Regions from separate parts of the Agromyces sp. NBRC 114283 genome, predicted to be linked through region 2. Evidence: predicted binding sites of a transcription regulator. Region 2 holds the regulator's gene; each other region holds the start of a gene.
The links. Region 2 encodes HrcA, which represses chaperone genes, less so after heat shock. Its sites were predicted from a motif close to TTNGCACTCGNNNNNNNCGAGTGCNAA; they were not measured.
Positions count from the first base shown of each region.

Region 1 (6,362 bases), 1.1 Mb from region 2:
CTCATCATGGCCGGGCACGAGCCGTCCACGCTCGGCTTCGGGGCCGATTCGACGCTGCCGGTCACCGAGATCCAGGCCTGAAGCGGGCGCCGGGGCGGCGCTCCGGCCCTCGCGCGCGGCTGAGGCCCGCGCTAGGCTTTCGGGAGAGGCCGGATGCCTCGGGGGGAAACTGCGCCCGAAGCGGCGCGACCGGGCAGCCGAGCACGAGGAGGGCCAGCGATGAGCGATCCCAGGCAGAACTCCGACCCGGCGTTCACGCCGGCGTCGGCCGACTTCGGCATGGCGACCTCGGCCACGCCGCCGGAAGACCCGATCGTCCCCAACTACGTCGACCAGGAGTCGCGCATCCCGGCGCCCGCCAAGACGAACACCCTCGCGGTCGTCTCGCTGGTCGCCTCGCTCGCGGGCCTGCTCACGGGCTTCGGCTTCCTCGTCGGCATCATCTGCGGGCACATCTCGCTCAGCCAGATCAAGAAGACCGGCGAGGAGGGCCGCGGCGCCGCGCTCGCCGGCACCATCATCGGCTACATCGGCATCGCGCTCTCCGTGATCGCGGTGATCGTGGTCATCATCGTGGTGGCGGCCGCGGCCACCATGTCGAACGTCAGCGTCAGCGGCTGAGCGCCGGCCACGACTCCGAACTACCCGTCCCGCGCGCGACACGAGAGGCACGCACATGAGCGACCAGAACACCCCGCAGACTCCGGCCGAGCCCGAGCCGAACGCCGGCGGCACCCCCGAGGTGCCCTCGGCGCCCGAGCCGCCGGCCTCGCCCGAGCCTCCGGCGACTCCCGCCGCGCCCGAGCCGCCCGCCGCGCCGACCCCGCCGTCGTACGGCACGACCGAGGCCCCGGCGTACGGGGCCCAGCAGGCGCCCGCCGCCGCCCCGGCCCCGCCCGCATACGGCGCGCCCGCCGGCGAGCAGCCCCCGGCGTACGGCCAGCCGCCCTACGGCCAGCCCGCGTACGGTCAGCAGCCGGCCTACGGCCAGCAGCAGCCGGGATACGGCCAGCAGCCGTACGGACAGCCGCAGCAGCCCGCCTACGGCCAGCCGCAGGCCGGCTACGCCGCGTACGCGCCCGCCCAGGCGGCACCGACGCCGACGCTGAGCATCATCTCGATGATCGGCGGCATCCTCGGTCTCGTCGGCAGCCTGTTCTACGGCTTCGGCGCGCTCTTCTCGATCGCGGCCGTCGTGCTCGGCTTCCTCGGCCGCAAGAAAGAGCCGGCGGCCAAGGGCTTCTGGCTCACCGGCCTCATCACCGGGTTCGTGGGCATCGCGCTCGGCCTGCTCTGGATCATCGGCATCGTGATCTTCTTCGTCGTGCTCGCGGCGTCGAGCAGCGGCTACGGCTACTGAGCGGAGCCGTCCTGTCCGAAACGAACGATCGCTCAGGGGTCCCGTCGTCCGACGGGACCCCTGAGCGCTTCGACCCCGCCCGGCCGCTCGCGCCCTACGAGCCCGCGGAGCCCACCTTCCGCGGCGAGCCCGCCGTTCGTGAGGCGCTCAGCGGAGCGACGGGACGCCGGCGCCGCACGGACGACGAGGGCGCACCGGGCGCCGCGACGGCGGAGCCGCGCCGACTCGACGAGCCGCCGACCGCGATCGAGCAGCGGGAGTACGAGGTGCCCGTCGACACCGGGCAGCTGCGCTCGCTGTCGACGGGCCAGCTCCTGCTCGTGCACCGTCCGCCGCTGCCGGAGCCGGTCGAGCACGTCGACGTCGCGGACGACGACGAGGCGCAACGGCGGCTCTACAGCTGGATCTCCGTCATCACCGGCACCATCGGCGGCATCGCCTCCCTCTTCGTGGGCTGGATGCTGCCGGTCTCGCTCGCGGCGATCGTCTTCGGAGTGCTCGGGCTCCGCCGTGAGGAGCACGGCCGCTCGCTCGCCTTCGCCGGCATCGGCACCGGAGTCGGCGGGCTCGTGTTCTCCGCGGTCTGGATCGGCTACTACGCGATCGTCTTCGGCGCGCTCCCGCGCTGAGCCGGACGGGCGTCGGCTCAGTCGGCGCGCTCGACGAGCAGCGCGATGTGGCGGCCGGCCTCGCGGGTCAGGATGATCGTCGCCGAGGCCGCCCCGGACAGCTTCAGCCGGGTGCGCAGCGCCGCCGGATCCACGTCGACCCCGCGCTTCTTGATCTCGAGGGTGCCGACGCCGCGGCTCGCGAGTTCTCGGCGGAGCTGGCGTTCGTCCGCCGGCAGTCGCTCCAGTACGCGGAATGCGCGGGCGAACTGCGTCTCGACCAGGCGGTCGCCGGTCAGGTAGGCGATGCCTTCGGAGAGCATGCGCGCGTCGAGCGAGCGGGCCAGGTCGCCGATCAAGCGGGCGCGGATGACGCCGCCGTCCGGCTCGTAGACGTAGGCGCCGAGCTCGCCGACCGGCTCGTCCGGGCTGTCCGCCGGGGCGGTGAGTTCGTGCGCCTCGCCGCCGCGGATGACGAGGGCCGCGCGGCCGACGCCCGGCCGGGCCAGCGCGCCGAGCCAGACGGCGAGCTCCACGACGTCGCCGTCGACCGAGACCCACTGCGCCTCTGCGCCCGCCGGGATGACCCCGCGGTCGGTGCCCGGGCCGAGCTTCACGCCGACGGGGAGCCGTTCGGAGAGTCCGAACGCGAAGTCGAGCGGCGGCGAGTAGTCCGAGGCATCCGCCAGCCGCCGGGTGCTGCCGCCCGAGGTGACCCGGCGCGCCGGGTCGAGCCAGGCGCCGCCGATGCCGCCGAGGGCGACCTCCTCGGCGCGCGCGTGCAGCACCGTCGCCTGCGGGAACGGGGTCAGGTTGTAGGCGGCGATCGCGGCGGTGACCTCGTCGGCGTCGGCCGCGGTGACCTCGAGCTCGATCGCGGCGAGGGCGAGGGCGTCGCCGCCGATGCCGCAGCCGAGGTCGGCGACGTGCGTGATCCCGGCGCGCGCGAAGCGACCCGCGTGCAGCGCCGCGACGTTCAGTCGCGTCGCCTGCTCGAGGCCGGGCTCGGTGAAGAGCATGCGGGAGGCGAACTCGCCGAACTTCGCCCGCCCCTTCGCGCGCAGCCTGGCCTGGCTCAGCACGGCCGCCACGAGGCCGGGCGCGTGGCCCTGCTTGCGGAGCGCCGCGACGGTCTTGACGACGTCGGCCTTCGCGTCCCATTCGCCGATCGAGTCGAGGAGGCGGAGCCCCTCCGGCGACAGCAGTTCCACGAGTTCGGCGCGATCCACCCGGCCACGCTAGCACCCGGGGTTCCCCGCCCGAGCCGTCCGCTGGCACTCACGTTGCACGAGTGCCAGATCCACCCTAGACTTTGGTTAGCACTCTCGTTCCGAGGCTGCTAACCCAGTCTTCCAAGACAGTCGTCATCTAGAAAAGGGGTCAACCGTGTCGGTTTCCATCAAGCCGCTCGAGGATCGCATCGTCATCAAGCAGGTCGAGGCCGAGCAGACCACTGCGTCTGGCCTCGTCATCCCCGACACCGCCAAGGAGAAGCCGCAGGAGGGCGAGGTCGTCGCCGTCGGCCCCGGCCGCATCGACGACAACGGCAACCGCGTGCCGCTCGACGTCGCCGTCGGCGACCGCGTGCTCTACTCGAAGTACGGCGGCACCGAGGTCAAGTTTGGCGCCGACGAGTTCCTCGTGCTCTCGGCCCGCGACGTCCTCGCGGTCGTCGTCCGCTGACCTTCAGCACCGCTCGCAACGGCCCGGATGCCTCGTGCATCCGGGCCGTTCCGCGTTCCCGGGGCCCGCGGCATCCTGGAACGTCGCCCGCCGGGCGTAGGCTGAGCCGGTGAACAGCCCAGCCGACCGCCCTGCCGAGACGGTCGGCGCACCATCCGCGGGCCGCGCTTCGAGCGGCCGTGCCCCGCTGAGCGGATCGGGGCTCGGCTACGCCGTGTCCGCCTACGTGCTCTGGGGCTTCCTGCCGGTCTACTTCATCGCGCTCGCGCCGAGCGGGCCCGTCGAGATCGTGGCCTGGCGCATCCTGCTCTCGCTCGTCTTCTGCGCGCTGCTGCTCGCCGTGACCCGCGGGTGGCGCGCGTTCTGGGCGCTCCTGCGCGACCGCCGGGTGCTCTTCACGATGGGTGCGGCGGGCGTGCTCATCTTCGTGAACTGGCTGACCTACGTCTACGCCGCCGTGTCGGGTCAGGTCGTCGAAGCCGCGCTCGGCTACTTCATCAACCCGATCGTCACCGTCTTCCTCGGCGTGCTCGTGCTGCGCGAACGGCTCAGCGTCATGCAGTGGGTCGCGGTCGGCATCAGCATCGTCGCGGTCGTCGTGCTCGCGGTCGGCCACGGACAGTTCCCGTGGATCGCGCTCGTCCTCGCCTTCTCCTTCGGCTTCTACGGACTCATCAAGAAGCGCGTCGGCCATCGCGTCGACGCCGTGTCCGGGCTGACGCTCGAGACGCTGTGGCTCGCGCCCGTCGCCGCGGGCCTGCTCTGGTGGGTCGCCGCCACGAGCGGGCTGACGATGGGCACGGTGAGCGCCTGGCACACGGTGCTCCTGGTCTGCGCCGGCGCCGTGACCGCGGTGCCGCTGCTGCTGTTCGCCGCCGCCTCGCGCCGGCTTCCGCTCATCCACCTCGGCTTCATCCAGTATTTCGCCCCGTTCATCCAGTTCCTCGTCGGCGTGCTCATCCTGCGCGAGCCGATGCCGCTCGAACGCTGGATCGGCTTCGCCCTCGTCTGGGTCGCCCTCGTCGTGCTGACGATCGACCTCGTGCGGAACGCCAGGGCGGCCCGCAAGCTCGTTCCCGAGCCCGTCTGATCCGAGCGCCCGAAGGCGCCGCGGCGCACGGATGCTGCGTCGGAACGGGTCCCGAAGTCGGCGCAGGCACGATGAACGCGGTGTTACGCGGTTGTGACCGGCATCCCTTGTTTCCAGGTTGGCCGGGCAATACTGTCAAGACCACGGCGTCATCTGACGCATCGTTCTGTCCGAATCCTTAGTCCCAAGGAGCACCATGAGCGTATTCGCGAAGGCCACGGCCAAGCGCGGTGCACGCGGAATCTGGACGGGGGTCGCCCTCGCCGGCGCCGCCGCCCTCCTTCTCTCCGCCTGCACGAGCGGCGGCGGCAGCACCACCGCCCCGACCGAGGAGCCGGCCGACACGGGCGACGCCCTGCCCATCGAGGCGGGCCCGCGCGACCTCACCCTGAAGGTCGGCCAGCTCGCGCCCCAGTCGGGCAGCCTCGCCGTCCTGGGCCCGCCCCAGATCGCCGCGGCGAAGCTCGCGGTCGACGACATCAACAAGGCTGACCTCGGCATCACGCTCGAGCTCGTCCTCCGCGACGAGGGCGACACCTCGATCGACGTCGCCACGGGCTCGGTCACCGACCTGCTCTCGCAGGGCGTCTCGGCCATCTCGGGTGCTGCCGCGTCGGCGCAGACGCGCAACATCTACGAGCAGGTCACGAGCGCCGGCGTGGTGCTGATGTCGCCGTCGAACACCGGTCTCGACCTGTCGACCATCGACGACAACGACCTCTACTGGCGCACGGCGCCCTCCGACCTGCTGCAGGGCGAGGTGCTGGGCAACCTGATCGCCGAGGACGGCAACAGCACCCTCGGCATCATCTTCCAGAACGACGCCTACGGCACCGGCTTCGCCGAGACGACGAAGAAGGCGTTCGAGAGCGCCGGCGGCGAGGTCGTCGCGGAGTCCTCGTACAACACGGGCGACACCAACTTCACCACGCAGATCTCCGACGTGACGGCGCAGTCGCCCGACGCGATCGCGATCATCTCGTTCGACCAGGCGAAGATCATCATCCCGGAGCTCGTCGGCGGCGGCTTCCCGGGCGACAAGATCTACCTGACCGACGGAAACCGGCTCGACTACAGCGACGTGTTCGCCCCCGGCCTGATCAAGGGCGCGAAGGCGACCACCCCGGGTCTCGACCTGGCGACGCTCGGCGACTTCACCGACCGTCTCCTCGAGGTCGACCCGTCGCTGACCGACTTCACCTACGCGGCGGAGTCGTACGACAACATCGTGCTGTTCGCGCTCGCGGCCTACGCCGCGAACGACACGAGCGGCACGAAGATCGCCGAGTACCTCCGTCAGATCTCCGGCTCGAGCGGAGACGGCGAGAAGGTGACCGACTTCGCGCAGGGCGCCGCCCTGCTGGAGAAGGGCGAGCAGATCGACTACGACGGTCTCTCCGGTCCCATCACCTTCGATGAGAACGGCGACCCGACCGGCGCCACGATCGGCATCTACGAGTACCAGGACGACAACACCTCGACGCGCGTCAACTAGTCGATGGTGGAAGGCCTCGGCGAGCGTTCCGCTCGCCGGGGCCTTCGTCATGCCGGGGCCTTCGTCATGCCGGGCCTTCGTCATGCCGGGCCTTCGTCATGCCGGGCCGTCGTCATGCCGGGCCGT
Region 1 is NZ_BSQP01000001.1:1,409,759-1,416,120, forward strand. It holds gene tsaD (tRNA (adenosine(37)-N6)-threonylcarbamoyltransferase complex transferase subunit TsaD) at 1-81, shown strand, start outside; gene QSJ60_RS06905 (DUF4190 domain-containing protein) at 220-621, shown strand; gene QSJ60_RS06910 (DUF4190 domain-containing protein) at 677-1,360, shown strand; gene QSJ60_RS06915 (hypothetical protein) at 1,627-1,989, shown strand; gene QSJ60_RS06920 (class I SAM-dependent methyltransferase) at 2,007-3,197, opposite strand; gene groES (co-chaperone GroES) at 3,355-3,651, shown strand; gene rarD (EamA family transporter RarD) at 3,839-4,741, shown strand; gene QSJ60_RS06935 (ABC transporter substrate-binding protein) at 4,938-6,236, shown strand.
Region 1: the regulator HrcA is predicted to act here: its motif matches at 3,240-3,266, upstream of groES (co-chaperone GroES).

Region 2 (6,362 bases):
GGACCGGCGGTCGAGGTGCGCAGCACCGTCGGGCCGAGCCGGACGGGCTCGGCGCCGGCCGCGGTCAGCCGGGCGAGCTCCTCGGGGGCGACGCCGCCCTCGGGTCCCACGAGCAGCGCGAGCGGCCGCTCGTCGAGCTCGAGCTGCGCGAGGCCGCGCTCCGCCGTCGGCTCGAGCACGAGCAGCCGGGTGCCGGCGAGCAGTTCCGGCAGCCGGGCGGTCGGCGTCGCGGCCTCGACCTCGGGCACCCAGGCGCGGATCGACTGCTTGCTCGCCTCGCGGGCGATCGTCGCCCAGCGCTGCCGCCCCTTCTCGGCCTTCGCGCCCTCCCAGCGCGAGACGGAGCGCGCCGCGGCCCAGGGCACGATGCGGTCGACGCCGAGCTCGGTGGCCGCCTGGACGGCGAGCTCGTCGCGGTCGCCCTTCGCGAGGGCCTGCACGAGCACGAGCGCGGGCGTCGCCGGCTGCTCGCGCGCGAGCTCGGCGACCTCCATCGTGAGCTCGCCCTGACCGCTCTCGAGCACCGGGCCCGTCACGACCGTGCCGCGCCCGTCGCCGATCGAGATCCGCTCCCCGAGGCGCACGCGGGCGACCTGGACGGCGTGGCGCGCCTCCGGACCGCCGAGCCGCACGACGTCGCCGGCGGCGACCGCCGCCAGCTCCGCGCCCTCGTCGAGGTAGAGGCTCGCCATCTCAGCCGAGGAACCGGTCGCGGAGCTTCGCGAAGAGCCCCTGCTGGAAGTGCGAGAGCTCCGGCGCCTTCTGCTTGCGCGAGGCGGCGAGCTTCTCGATCAGCTCGCGCTCCTTGCCGGAGAGCTTGGTCGGGGTGAGCACGTGCACGCCGATCCGCAGGTCGCCGCGTCCGTTGCCGCGAAGGCGGGTGACGCCGCGGTCCTTCACGGTCAGCACCTCGCCCGACTGCAGGCCCGGCTTCAGCTCGAGCTCGACGTCGCCGTCGAGGGCGTGCACCGTGGTGCTCGTGCCGAGCACGGCGTCGGTCATCGCGACCTCGAGCGTGCAGAGCAGGTCGTCGCCGTCGCGACTGAAGACCTCGTGCGTCTTCACCTTCATCTCGAGGTAGAGGTCGCCGTTCGGGCCGCCCGCGGGGCCGGCCTCGCCGGAGCCCGGCATCTGCAGCCGGAGGCCCGTGTCGACGCCGGCGGGGATGTCCACCGGCACCGTGCGACGCGCGCGGACGCGCCCCTGCCCCTGGCAGGTGACGCAGGGCGTGGCGATGATCGTGCCGTAGCCGCGGCAGGAGCCGCACGGGCTCGCCGTCACGACGTTGCCGAGCAGCGAGCGCACGGTGCGCTGGATCTGCCCCGTGCCGTGGCAGATGTCGCACGTGACGGGCGAGGTGCCGGGGGCGCAGCAGCTGCCGTGGCACGTCTCGCAGACCACGGCCGTGTCGACCTCGAGCTCGCGGTGCGTGCCGAAGATGACCTCCTCGAGGCCGAGCTCGACGCGGATCAGCGCGTCCTGCCCGCGTTCGCGCCGCGAGCGGGGGCCTCGGCTCTGCTGGCCGCCGCCGAAGAAGGTCTCGAAGATGTCGCCGAAGCCGCCGAAGCCGGCTTGGCCGCCGAATCCGCCCTGCCCGCCGAGGTCGTACTGCTGGCGCTGCTTCGGGTCGGACAGCACGTCGTAGGCGTGCGTGACCTCCTTGAAGCGCTCGGACGCCTCGGCGCCCGGGTTCACGTCGGGGTGCAGCTCGCGGGCGAGCCGGCGGTAGGCCTTCTTGATCTCGTCAGGGGTGGCGTCGCGGGAGACGCCGAGGACCTCGTAGTGGTCTGCCACGGAGGGCGGTTCCTTTCGATGGGTGCCGGGTGAGGCTGGTCGATGACGGCGGCGGGTCAGTGCTCGCCGAGCGTGCGGGAGAGGTAGCGCGCGACCGCGCGGACCGCCGCCATGCTCGTGGTGTAGTCCATGCGCGTCGGGCCGACGACGCCGAGCCGCGACACGTCGCGGCCGGCGACCGCGAACGAGCTCGCGACGACCGAGGTCTCGGCGAGGCCGAACGGCGCGTTCTCGCGGCCGATGCTGACGGCGACGCCGTGCTGGTCGGAGGCCATCTCGCCGAAGAGCTTCAGCAGCACGACCTGCTCCTCGATGGCCTCGATGACGCCGAGGATGGAGCCCGGGAAGTCCTGCTCGGTGCGCACGAGGTTCGCCGCTCCCGCCACGACGAGGCGATCGCCGCGCTGCACCCGGGCCTGCTCGGCCAGGGTGGTCGCGAGGGTGTGCGGCACCTGCGCGTGGCGAGGGTCGACGGCGGGCACCTCGCCCGACAGCGCCTGGGCGGCCTCGGCGAGAGTGCGCCCGGCGGCCAGCCCATTGAAGCGCGCCCGGAGCGCGGCGAGGGTCTCCTCGTCGACCGGCGAGCCGAGCTCGGCGACCCGCTGCTCGACCTGTCCGGAGTCGGTGATGAGGATGCAGAGCACCCGGTCGGGTGCGAGCGCTACGAGTTCGACGTGACGCACCCGCGAGCTCGCGAAGCTCGGGTACTGCACCACGGCGAGCTGGTTGGTGAGCTGGGCGATCAGGCGCACGGTGCGGGCCAGCAGCTCGTCGAGGTCGCTCGATTCGCCGAGGAAGGTCTCGATGGCGTGCCGCTGCGCCTGGCTCAGCGGCCGCAGCTCGCTCAGCTGGTCGACGAAGACGCGGTACCCCTTGTCGGTCGGGATGCGCCCGGACGAGGTGTGCGGGGCCGCGATCAGCTCCTCCTCCTCGAGGAGGGCCATGTCGTTGCGGATCGTCGCGGCGGAGACCCCGAAGGCATGCCGCTCGACGATCGTCTTGGAGCCGACCGGCTCGCGGGAGGCCACGTAGTCCTGCACGATCGCGCGGAGCACGGCGAGCCCTCGATCGGAGACCATCTGCCCCACCTCCCGTCGATTGGCACTCGTCTTCTCGGAGTGCCAATCCTACCGCGACATCCTGCGCCTCAGGCATTGCGACGCCCCAGGCGCGGCGCTACGGTGATCCCGAGTCCGCGAGCCGTCCCCCGAACGGGTCAGCACGAGCCGCGGCCGATCCCCAGCCCCGAAAGGCATCGCCATGACCGACCCCAACGCACCGACGCCCGACCCGAACGTGCCGCCCCAGCAGCCCGTCCCCCCGCAGCCGGCCGCCAGCGCCGGGCCGCTCCCGCAGGACCAGGACATCCAGTGGGCCTCGTTCGCCCACCTCGGCGGCATCCTCGGCTTCCTGCCCTCGCTCATCATCTGGCTCGTCTTCAAGGACCGCGGCCAGTTCACCAACGTCGAGGCGAAGGAGGCGCTGAACTTCCAGATCACGATGCTCATCGGCTACGTGATCGGCGCCGTGCTCTCGATCATCCTCATCGGCGGCCTCATCTCGCTCGCCGTCTGGGTGATCTCCATCGTCTTCTCGATCATCGCCTTCCTGCGCGTGAAGGACGGCCAGCACTACCGCTACCCCTTCGCGCTCCGACTCATCAAGTAGTTGAACCCGGCCGCTCCAGGCCGCAGCAGCACCGGCGGCGCGCCGGACGGGCCCTTCCGTCCGGCGCGCCGTTTCTGCCACCATGGAGGCGTCCGACCATCCCACCGCGCAGGCGGTGCAGCCAGGAGGCCTTCCATGACCGACGTGCCCACCCCACCGACCCCGCCCACTCCGCCGCCTCCCGGCCCGCCCACGCCGCCGCCCGGAAACCCCTACCAGCAGGCGCAGCCGCTCAACCCGGCCGACGAGAAGCTCTGGGCGACGCTCGTGCACGTCGGCGGCATCTTCTTCAGCTTCATCCCGGCGCTGCTCGGCTACCTGCTGCTGAAGGACAAGGGCCCGTTCGTGCGCGCGCACACCGCGACGGCGCTGAACTTCCAGCTCACCATGCTCATCGCGAACATCGTCGGCGGCATCCTGACGATCGTCATCATCGGCATCTTCATCCTCGCCGCGGTCTGGGTGCTGGTGATCGTGTTCAGCATCATCGCGGCCATCAAGGCGAACCAGGGCCAGCCCTACGTCTACCCGATGTCGATCAAGTTCGTGAGCTGATCACCGCATCCTCGAATCGCCCGTCTCCCCCGCGGAGGCGGGCGATTCGGCGTTCCGGCCCGACGGGCGCCACCCGGGCTCAGTCGAGCAGCCGCCGGACCACGGCGTCGGCGAGCAGCCGGCCGCGGCGCGTGAGGGTCAGCCGGCCCGAGAGCGCCGCCCTCGGCTCGACGAGCTCGTCGGCGATGAGGCCGGCGACCGCCGCGCGCCCGGACTCGGGGAGCGTCGCGATCTCGAGCCCCTCGCGGATGCGCGTGCCGAGCAGCACCCGCTCGGTCTCCCGGGTCGCCGCGTCGAGGGTCTCCCGGCCGACCGCCGGAGAGACGCCGGCCGCGATGCGGTCCGCGTACGCGGCCGGGTGCTTCGCGTTCCACCAGCGCACGCCGCCGACGTGGCTGTGCGCGCCGGGCCCGACGCCCCACCAGTCGTCGCCGCGCCAGTAGCCGAGGTTGTGCCGCGAGCGGTGCTCGTCGCCGCGCGCCCAGTTGCTCACTTCGTACCAGCCGAATCCCGCCTCGGCGAGCAGCTCGTCGGCGAGCTCGTACATGTCGGCGGCGAGGTCGTCGTCGGGCGCGGCGAGCTCGCCGCGGCGCACCTGGCGGGCGAGCTTCGTGCCGTCCTCGACGATGAGCGAGTAGGCGCTCAGGTGATCGGGCGAAGCGGCGATCGCGGCCTCGAGGCTCCTACGCCAGTCGGCCAGCCGCTCCCCCGGGGTCGAGTAGATCAGGTCGAGGCTGACGTCGAGCCCCGCGTCGCGCGCCCAGGCGACGACGAGCGGCACGCGCTCGGGGTCGTGCGTGCGGTCGAGCGTGGCGAGCACGCTCGGCACCGCCGACTGCATGCCGAACGACACCCGGGTGAAGCCGCCGTCGCGCAGCTCGGCGAGGTACGCGGCGTCCACCGAGTCCGGGTTCGCCTCGGTCGTCACCTCGGCGCCAGGCCGGATCCCGAACTCGCGGCGCGCGGCCGCGAGCATCTCGACCAGCTGAGCGGCGGGCAGGAGCGTCGGGGTGCCGCCGCCGAAGAACACCGTGCTGAGCTCGCGCGGCGCCAGACCGGATGCCTCGAGCGCCGCCGCGCCGAAGCGCAGCTCGCCGATCGCCTGCGCGGCGTAGTCGGCCTGCGCGACCCCGCGCAGCTCGGTCGCCGTGTAGGTGTTGAAATCGCAGTACCCGCAGCGCACCCGGCAGAAGGGCACGTGCACGTAGAGCCCGAGCGCGCGCTCGGCTGCGCCGTCGGCCGCCTGCGCGGGCAGCAGCCCGTCAGACGGTGCGGGGTCGCCGATCGGCAGCGGTCCGGCCACGGCTCAGACGAAGGCGGGGTGCAGCGCGCGCAGCTCCCGCTGGGTGAGCTCGCGCCGGCGCCGGCGCACGGCCGGGGCGACGACGGCGCGCGCGCCGCCCGCCGTCTGCAGCACCGAACGGATCGTCAGCCACACGCTGTCGTCCTCGCGGCGCTCGAGCACGAACGACTCCTCGCCGCTCTCCTCGCCGTCGGCGGTGGTGCCGTAGGCGAAACCGATGCGGTCGGGCTCGTCGATCACGTAGACGACGAGCACGTGGGTGTCGTGGTGCCCGAAGCGGCGCTGCGAGCGGAGCGTCGCCGTCATCCCCGCGGCGAGGTACGGCGTGCCGTCGGCCGCGAAGCGCTGCTCGGTGTGCGGCTGGGCGCCGGCGGCGGGCACGCCCTCGACGTCGTAGGCGATGCCGGTGTACTGGGTGCCGGTACCGGCGGTGACGTCGAGGACCTCGAATCCGGCCCCCCGCTGGATGCCCCACGTCATCAGCTCTTCCGCGGCCTTGTCGAAGCGCTCCCGCCCCGAGCCGATCTTCACGCTGTCCTCCGCTGGGCGGTAGCCCTCCGGCGGGTAGCGCAGGAGGTCGGGGGCCTGCGTGGCCCCGATCGCCCCGTACGTCACCGACTGGTCGGTGAACGAGCTCCGTCGCTTCATGACGCGCTCCCTACTTCTTCTTGGAGTCCTTGGACTCGGTGTCTCCCGAGAGCGCGGCGATGAACGCCTCCTGGGGGACCTCGACGCGCCCGACCATCTTCATGCGCTTCTTGCCCTCCTTCTGCTTCTCGAGGAGCTTGCGCTTGCGGCTGATGTCGCCGCCGTAGCACTTCGCCAGCACGTCCTTGCGCATCGCCCGGATGGACTCGCGCGCGATGATGCGGGCGCCGATCGCCGCCTGGATCGGCACCTCGAACTGCTGGCGCGGGATGAGCTCGCGGAGCCGCCCGGTCATCAGCACCCCGTACGCGTAGGCCTTGTCGCGGTGCACGATCGCGCTGAACGCGTCGACCTGCTCGCCCTGCAGCAGGATGTCGACCTTCACCAGGTCGGC
Region 2 is NZ_BSQP01000001.1:2,534,351-2,540,712, forward strand. It holds gene QSJ60_RS12240 (16S rRNA (uracil(1498)-N(3))-methyltransferase) at 1-692, opposite strand, end outside; gene dnaJ (molecular chaperone DnaJ) at 694-1,794, opposite strand; gene hrcA (heat-inducible transcriptional repressor HrcA) at 1,851-2,873, opposite strand; gene QSJ60_RS12255 (DUF4870 domain-containing protein) at 3,055-3,462, shown strand; gene QSJ60_RS12260 (DUF4870 domain-containing protein) at 3,598-4,017, shown strand; gene hemW (radical SAM family heme chaperone HemW) at 4,097-5,320, opposite strand; gene QSJ60_RS12270 (DUF1990 domain-containing protein) at 5,324-5,968, opposite strand; gene lepA (translation elongation factor 4) at 5,979-6,362, opposite strand, start outside.

Region 3 (6,362 bases), 990 kb from region 2:
CTCGCGGCGAGCGCCCGCGTACGGACTAGAAGTCCATGCCACCCGTCGGGTCGGCGACCGGAGCGGCCGACTTCTCGGGCTTGTCAGCGACGACGGCCTCAGTGGTGAGGAAGAGGCCGGCGATCGACGCGGCGTTCTGCAGCGCCGAACGGGTCACCTTGGCGGGGTCGATGATGCCCTGGGCGAGCAGGTCGCCGTACTCGCCGGTCGCGGCGTTGAGGCCGTGACCCGCGGGGAGCTCCGACACCTTGTTCGCCACGACGCCCGGCTCGAGGCCCGCGTTGAGGGCGATCTGCTTGAGCGGCGCCTCGATCGCGACCTTGACGATGTTCGCACCGGTCGCCTCGTCGCCGACGAGCTCGAGCTTCTCGAACGCAGCCTTGCCGGCCTGGATGAGGGCGACGCCACCACCCGCGACGATGCCCTCCTCGACGGCGGCCTTCGCGTTGCGGACGGCGTCCTCGATGCGGTGCTTGCGCTCCTTGAGCTCGACCTCGGTCGCCGCGCCCGCCTTGATGACGGCGACGCCGCCGGCGAGCTTGGCGAGGCGCTCCTGGAGCTTCTCGCGGTCGTAGTCGGAGTCGGTGTTCTCGATCTCCTGGCGGATCTGCGCGACGCGACCGGCGATCTGCTCGGCGTCGCCGGCACCCTCGACGATGGTCGTCTCGTCCTTGGTGATGACGACCTTGCGCGCCTGACCGAGCAGGTCGAGCGTGACGTTCTCGAGCTTGAGGCCGAGCTCTTCGCTGATGACCTGGCCACCGGTGAGGATGGCGATGTCCTGCAGCTGGGCCTTGCGCCGGTCGCCGAAGCCGGGGGCCTTGACGGCAACCGACTTGAAGATGCCGCGGACCTTGTTGACGATCAGGGTCGCGAGCGCCTCGCCGTCGACGTCCTCGGCGATGATGAGCAGCTGCTTGCCGGTCTGGATCACCTTGTCGACGATGGGCAGCAGGTCCTTGATGTTGGAGACCTTGCTGTTCGCGATGAGGATGTACGGGTCCTCGAAGACCGCTTCCTGGCGCTCGGGGTCGGTGACGAAGTACGCCGACAGGTAGCCCTTGTCGAAGCGCATGCCCTCGGTGAGCTCGAGCTCGGTGCCGAAGGTGTTCGACTCCTCGACGGTGACGACGCCCTCCTTGCCGACCTTGTCGATCGCCTCGGCGATGATCTCACCGATCTGGGGGTCGGCGGCGGAGATCGACGCGGTGGCGGCGATCTCGTCCTTGGTCTCGATCTCCTTCGCGGCGGCGAGGAGCTCCTCCGAGACGGCCGAGACGGCCTTCTCGATGCCGCGCTTCAGCGAGATGGGGTCGGCGCCGGCGGCGACGTTGCGGAGGCCCTCGCGCACGAGCGCCTGGGCGAGGACGACCGAGGTGGTCGTGCCGTCACCGGCGACGTCGTCGGTCTTCTTGGCGACCTCCTTGACGAGCTCCGCACCGATCTTCTCGTACGGGTCGTCGAGCTCGATCTCCTTGGCGATCGAGACACCGTCGTTCGTGATCGTGGGGGCGCCCCACTTCTTCTCGAGGACCACGTTGCGGCCGCGCGGGCCGAGGGTGACCTTGACCGCGTCGGCGAGCGTGTTCAGGCCGCGCTCGAGCCCACGACGGGCTTCCTCGTCGAAAGCGATGATCTTTGCCATGAGTTTCCTCTCGTCCCTTCACGGACGTCAAAAGAATGGTGGTTAGCACTCGAAACGAACGAGTGCTAAGACGATTCTGGCACTCTGCGTTCGAGAGTGCAAGGCGAGCGGCACGCGCGCCCGGCCCTCAGCCGGCGCGCACGACAGAACGCGCCCCCGCCGACCGGGAGCGCGTTCTGGAACAGTCGTGATTCAGACGGCGCGGACCGATTCGGCCTGCGGCCCCTTCGATCCGGTGCCGAGCTCGAAGGCGACCTGCTGGCCCTCCTCGAGTACCTTGTACCCGCTCATCTCGATCGCGGAGTAGTGGACGAACACGTCCTGCCCACCCCCGTCGACCGTGATGAAGCCGTACCCCTTCTCAGCGTTGAACCACTTGACGGTCCCGTTCGCCATGCTTGCTCCCAGATTTGCATTCGAACGACGGCGGAGTTGCGCGTCGGCTCAGCATGCTCACAGATGCACGCCGGGGCGCACAAGAGCCGGGAGCGGAGAAAAGATCGCGGAATGGCAACGATTCTCCGCTTCGAGCGGCGAGACCGCGTCGCATCCCGGGAGCTGCCGACCGATCCCGGCTACCCGCCGACCGCGGCCGCGTAGTCCGCGCCGAGCACCACGGTGATCGTGCCGCCCGTCTCCGCGATGGAGGGGTCGAGGCCGACGTCGCCCACCCCGAGCGCGCCGAGCACGCCACGCGCGGCGCCCTCGAGCTCGGGGCTCGCGTAGTAGACGGTCGTCGTCTGGAAACTGCTGTCGCTCGCGTTCGCCGCGGAGGCCACGGGCACCCCGGCGCCCTGCAGGACGTCGGAGGCGGTGCTCGCGAGCCCGGACACGTCCGTGCCGTTCAGCACGAGCACCGGCACCTCGGGGGCGATCGTCGGCGGAGCGGTCTCCACGGGCTGCTCGGTCTGCGGCGGCGTCGAGGGCTCCGCGAAGTTCAGCCGCCCGTTGAACACCATGAGCCAGATGATGCCGCCGGCGACGAGCAGCACCGTGGCGAGCGCGGCGATCCCGAAGCCGATCCACGCGCGACCGCGTCGCGAGGGAGCTCGATGCGCGCCGACGCGGTCGATGCCGTTCGGCAGACTGTCGAAGCGATCGCGAGGGAAGTTCTGCGCCATGGGTCCAGTTCGTTCGTCGGGGCCGCGCTCAGTCGAGCGTCCGGCCGGGCGTGGGAGTCCGGTGCGCCCGGGCGGCGACGCGGGCGTCGCGCAGGCGCAGGAGGCGGTTCACGAGGAGCGGGTCGTGACGCAGCGCGGCGGGCTGCTCGATGATGCCGCTGAGCAGCCGGTAGTACCTGGCGCCGCTGAGGCCGAGCTCGGTGCGGATGGCCTCGCCCTTGGCATCCGCGTCCGGCCAGGCCCGCGCCTCGAAGGCGAGGATGCGCACGGAGCGGTCGTCGAGCGCGGCGTCCGCGCCCGTCGTGCCGCTTGCGCCCATCGTCTCGCCTCCAGCTCTCGCCGCGCGGTGCGCGCCTCGAAGCACATCCTAGGGTCGGGCCGCCGGGAGGATGCCGCGCGCGCGGCGTGTGTTCGGCATCCGCCGGTCGACGAAACGCCGGGAACAGCCCCGGACTCCCGCACGTTGTATGACCGTGCCGGGTTTGTCCGGCGCGCCGAGCCTGCCACGATGGAGCTGGCGGCGATCGCGCGAGCCACCCCCGGCTCGCGGGTCCGCCCGGCGCGGAACGAATCGAGAGGATTCCGAGAATGAGCTATCGGGTCGACAAGAGCGACGAGCAGTGGCGCCAGGAGCTCGACGCCGAGCAGTACTCCGTGCTGCGCGAGGCGGCGACCGAGCGCCCGTGGACGGGCGAGCTGCTCGACGAGCACCGCGCAGGCGTCTACCAGTGCGCGGCGTGCGGCGCCGAACTGTTCAAGAGCGGCACGAAGTTCGACTCCGGCTGCGGATGGCCGAGCTTCTACGAGTCCGTCCGCCCGGAGGCGGTCGAGCTGATCGAGGACACGAGCCTCGGCATGGTGCGCACCGAGGTGCGCTGCGCGAGCTGCGGGTCCCACCTCGGGCACGTCTTCCCCGACGGTTTCGGCACTCCGACCGGCGATCGCTACTGCATGAACTCGATCGCGCTCGACTTCACGCCGGAATCCTGAGCGTGGGCTCCGCGAGGGAGGCGGCGCTCCGGCGCCGCTCCTCCCCCAAGGTGACCGAGCGCGCGCCCGACGACGCCGAACTGCTCGCACTGCTCGAGGCCGCAGGCCGCGTGGCCGATCACGGCTCCCTGGCGCCCTGGCGGGTGATCGCCCTCCGCGGCGACGCCCGCGCAGGGCTCGGCCGGGCGCTCGGCGAGGCCGCCGCGGCCCGGGGCGCCGACCCGGGCAAGGTCGCGGCGAAGCCGCTGCGCGCGCCGCTGCTCGTCGCGGTCGTCGCGACGACGCGCCCGCACTTCAAGGTGCACGCCTGGGAGCAGGAGGCCGTCGCCTCCGGCGTCGCCCATGTGCTGAGCCTGCTGCTGGACGAGGCGGGCTGGGGCGTCATGTGGCGCTCCGGCCCCTACACCCGCGACACGGCCGTCGCCGAGTTCCACGGGCTCGCCGACGGCGAGCTGCTGCTCGGCTGGCTGTACGTCGGCGGCCGCCCCGAGGAGCCCCGGCCGGAGCGGCGCGACCCCGGGGTCGCCGAACGGTTCGAATCGCGCGGCTGAGCCGCTACTCAGCGCCGTCCTTCGCCGCGTGGGCGTGCCGCGACCAGCGGATGCTGGCGACGAGCACCGCGACGAGCGCCAGCACGGTCCCGCCGACAGTGGCGAGCTCCAGGGGGCGCTCCGCGGTCGGCAGGAGGAGGTCGAGCGCGAGGGCGGCGGCGAGCTGCCCCGCCACCCCGCACAGGGCGAGCAGCAGCACGCCGATCGTGCGGACGACGGCCGCCTGCGCCGCGATGAACACGCAGCCGAGCGCGCCGCCGAGGTAGAGCCACCACGTGCCGGGGAGCGCCGGGAACCCGGCGACGGCGCCGTGCACGAGCGCCGCGACGACGAGCGCGATCGTTCCGCCGAGGAAGTTGCCGAACGTGGCCGTCAGGGCGCTCCCCGCGGCCTGCTTGACGCGCCCGTTGACCGCCTGCTGCCAGCCGACGCCGACGCCGGCGGTGAACGGCAGCAGCATCAGCAGCAGCGGCACGTCGTGCGCGAGCTGGGCGGAGACGGCCCAGGCGATCGCCCCGAGCGCGAGGACGGCGCCGAGCACGCGGGTGGGCGTCAGCCGACGACGGCCGCCGGGTCCCAGCCCGATGAGGTCGAAGAGGATGCCTCCGACCGTCTGCCCCGCGACGATCGCGACGGTGAACAGCGCCACGCCGAGCGTCGCAGCGGAGAGCCCCTGGGTCGTCACGAACCACGCGCCGGCGAGCCCGCCGAGCAGCATCCACCAGGCGAGCCGCCGATCGGAGAGCGCCTCGCGGACCCGGCCGAGGCCGACCCGACCCGGTTTCCAGACGCACATCGCGAGGGAGAGGATCAGCAACCCGCTGCCGAACGAGATCGCCGCGGCCGTGTACGGGTCGCCGACCACGCGGGCGAACTCGCCGTTGATGCGCGATTGCACCGCGGTGAGCGCGCCCGCGGCGACCGCGATGACGAGCGCGAGGATCACCGGAAGCTGGCCGCGCTCGAGGTGCGGGTGGGCGGCTGGGCGGGCCGGGAGATCGGCGGCCTCGGGCTGAGAACGGTCGCTGGAGGCCACGTGCCCGCCCTTTCCTTGCCCGTCGAGTACCCGCAGATTCCCGCTGATCCCGGCGCACGGGAACGAGGAAGCCGAAACCAGAACGAGCCTAGCCCCCGGTTGCGCCTCGGCCGATCCACCTGGATGAGCTGCTCATCCGCCGGGCGGACCGTCCAGCACCTCGAGGGTGTACTCGGCGTTCTGCCGTGAACGCGGCGCCCACTCGGCGATCAGCTCGCTCGCCGCGATCTCGAGCTCCTCGCGGCGCTGCACCTGCGCGAACGCGTCGAGGTCCGGCACGGAGACCACCCACCAGCGATGTTCCGGCCAGGCATGGACGAGATAGGGACGGTGCTGTGACATCGGGCGAATCGCTCTCTCGGGGGAGAAACCGGATCAGGGACGATCCAGTCTGCATCGACTGAGGTTTCGGCGCCGTAAGTGACGCAATACTTCAGGGCGGACACGCAGGAAGACGTCAGGGCGCAGAACGCGTCGAACGACCGCCCGGAGGCGGCGGGACGCCTGCTCCGGGCCGTTCCAGTGCCGGCTACAGGACTTGAACCTGCAACCCCCGTATTACAAGTACGGTGCGCTACCAATTGCGCCAAGCCGGCGTGCGGGTGACCATGCCCATCCTAGCGGCGGGCCTCGTCGGCGCCCGCGCCGGGCTCGGACGCCGAACGGCCCGCCTCCGCGAAGTGCGGGGACGGGCCGTTCGAAGGCGGATGCCTCGACGCGGGCGCTACTGCGCGGGCGTCGGGGTGGGCGTCTCGCTGGGGCTCGGCGTCGAGTTCGTGAAGCTCTGGCTCGCCGCCTGCGTGACGAAGGCCTGGAACTCGGTCGGCTCCGAGAGCGAGCCCGTGTACTGCTTGCCGTTCACGAGCACCGTCGGGGTGCCCTTCACGGACTCGACCTCGGTGGTGTTCGGCAGCGGGCCGCTCAGCGCGCGGTTCGTGGCGTCCTGCACCCAGCTCTTGAACTGCACGTCGTCGATGCATTTCTCGACCTTGGACAGCGAGCCGACGCCTGCCTGCTCG
Region 3 is NZ_BSQP01000001.1:1,542,322-1,548,683, reverse strand. It holds gene groL (chaperonin GroEL) at 26-1,645, opposite strand; gene QSJ60_RS07540 (cold-shock protein) at 1,838-2,041, opposite strand; gene QSJ60_RS07535 (LytR C-terminal domain-containing protein) at 2,221-2,766, opposite strand; gene QSJ60_RS07530 (DUF3263 domain-containing protein) at 2,795-3,085, opposite strand; gene msrB (peptide-methionine (R)-S-oxide reductase MsrB) at 3,355-3,756, shown strand; gene QSJ60_RS07520 (nitroreductase family protein) at 3,759-4,307, shown strand; gene QSJ60_RS07515 (DMT family transporter) at 4,312-5,343, opposite strand; gene QSJ60_RS07510 (hypothetical protein) at 5,476-5,685, opposite strand; tRNA gene QSJ60_RS07505 (tRNA-Thr) at 5,867-5,939, opposite strand; gene QSJ60_RS07500 (DsbA family protein) at 6,068-6,362, opposite strand, start outside.
Region 3: the regulator HrcA is predicted to act here: its motif matches at 1,688-1,714, upstream of groL (chaperonin GroEL).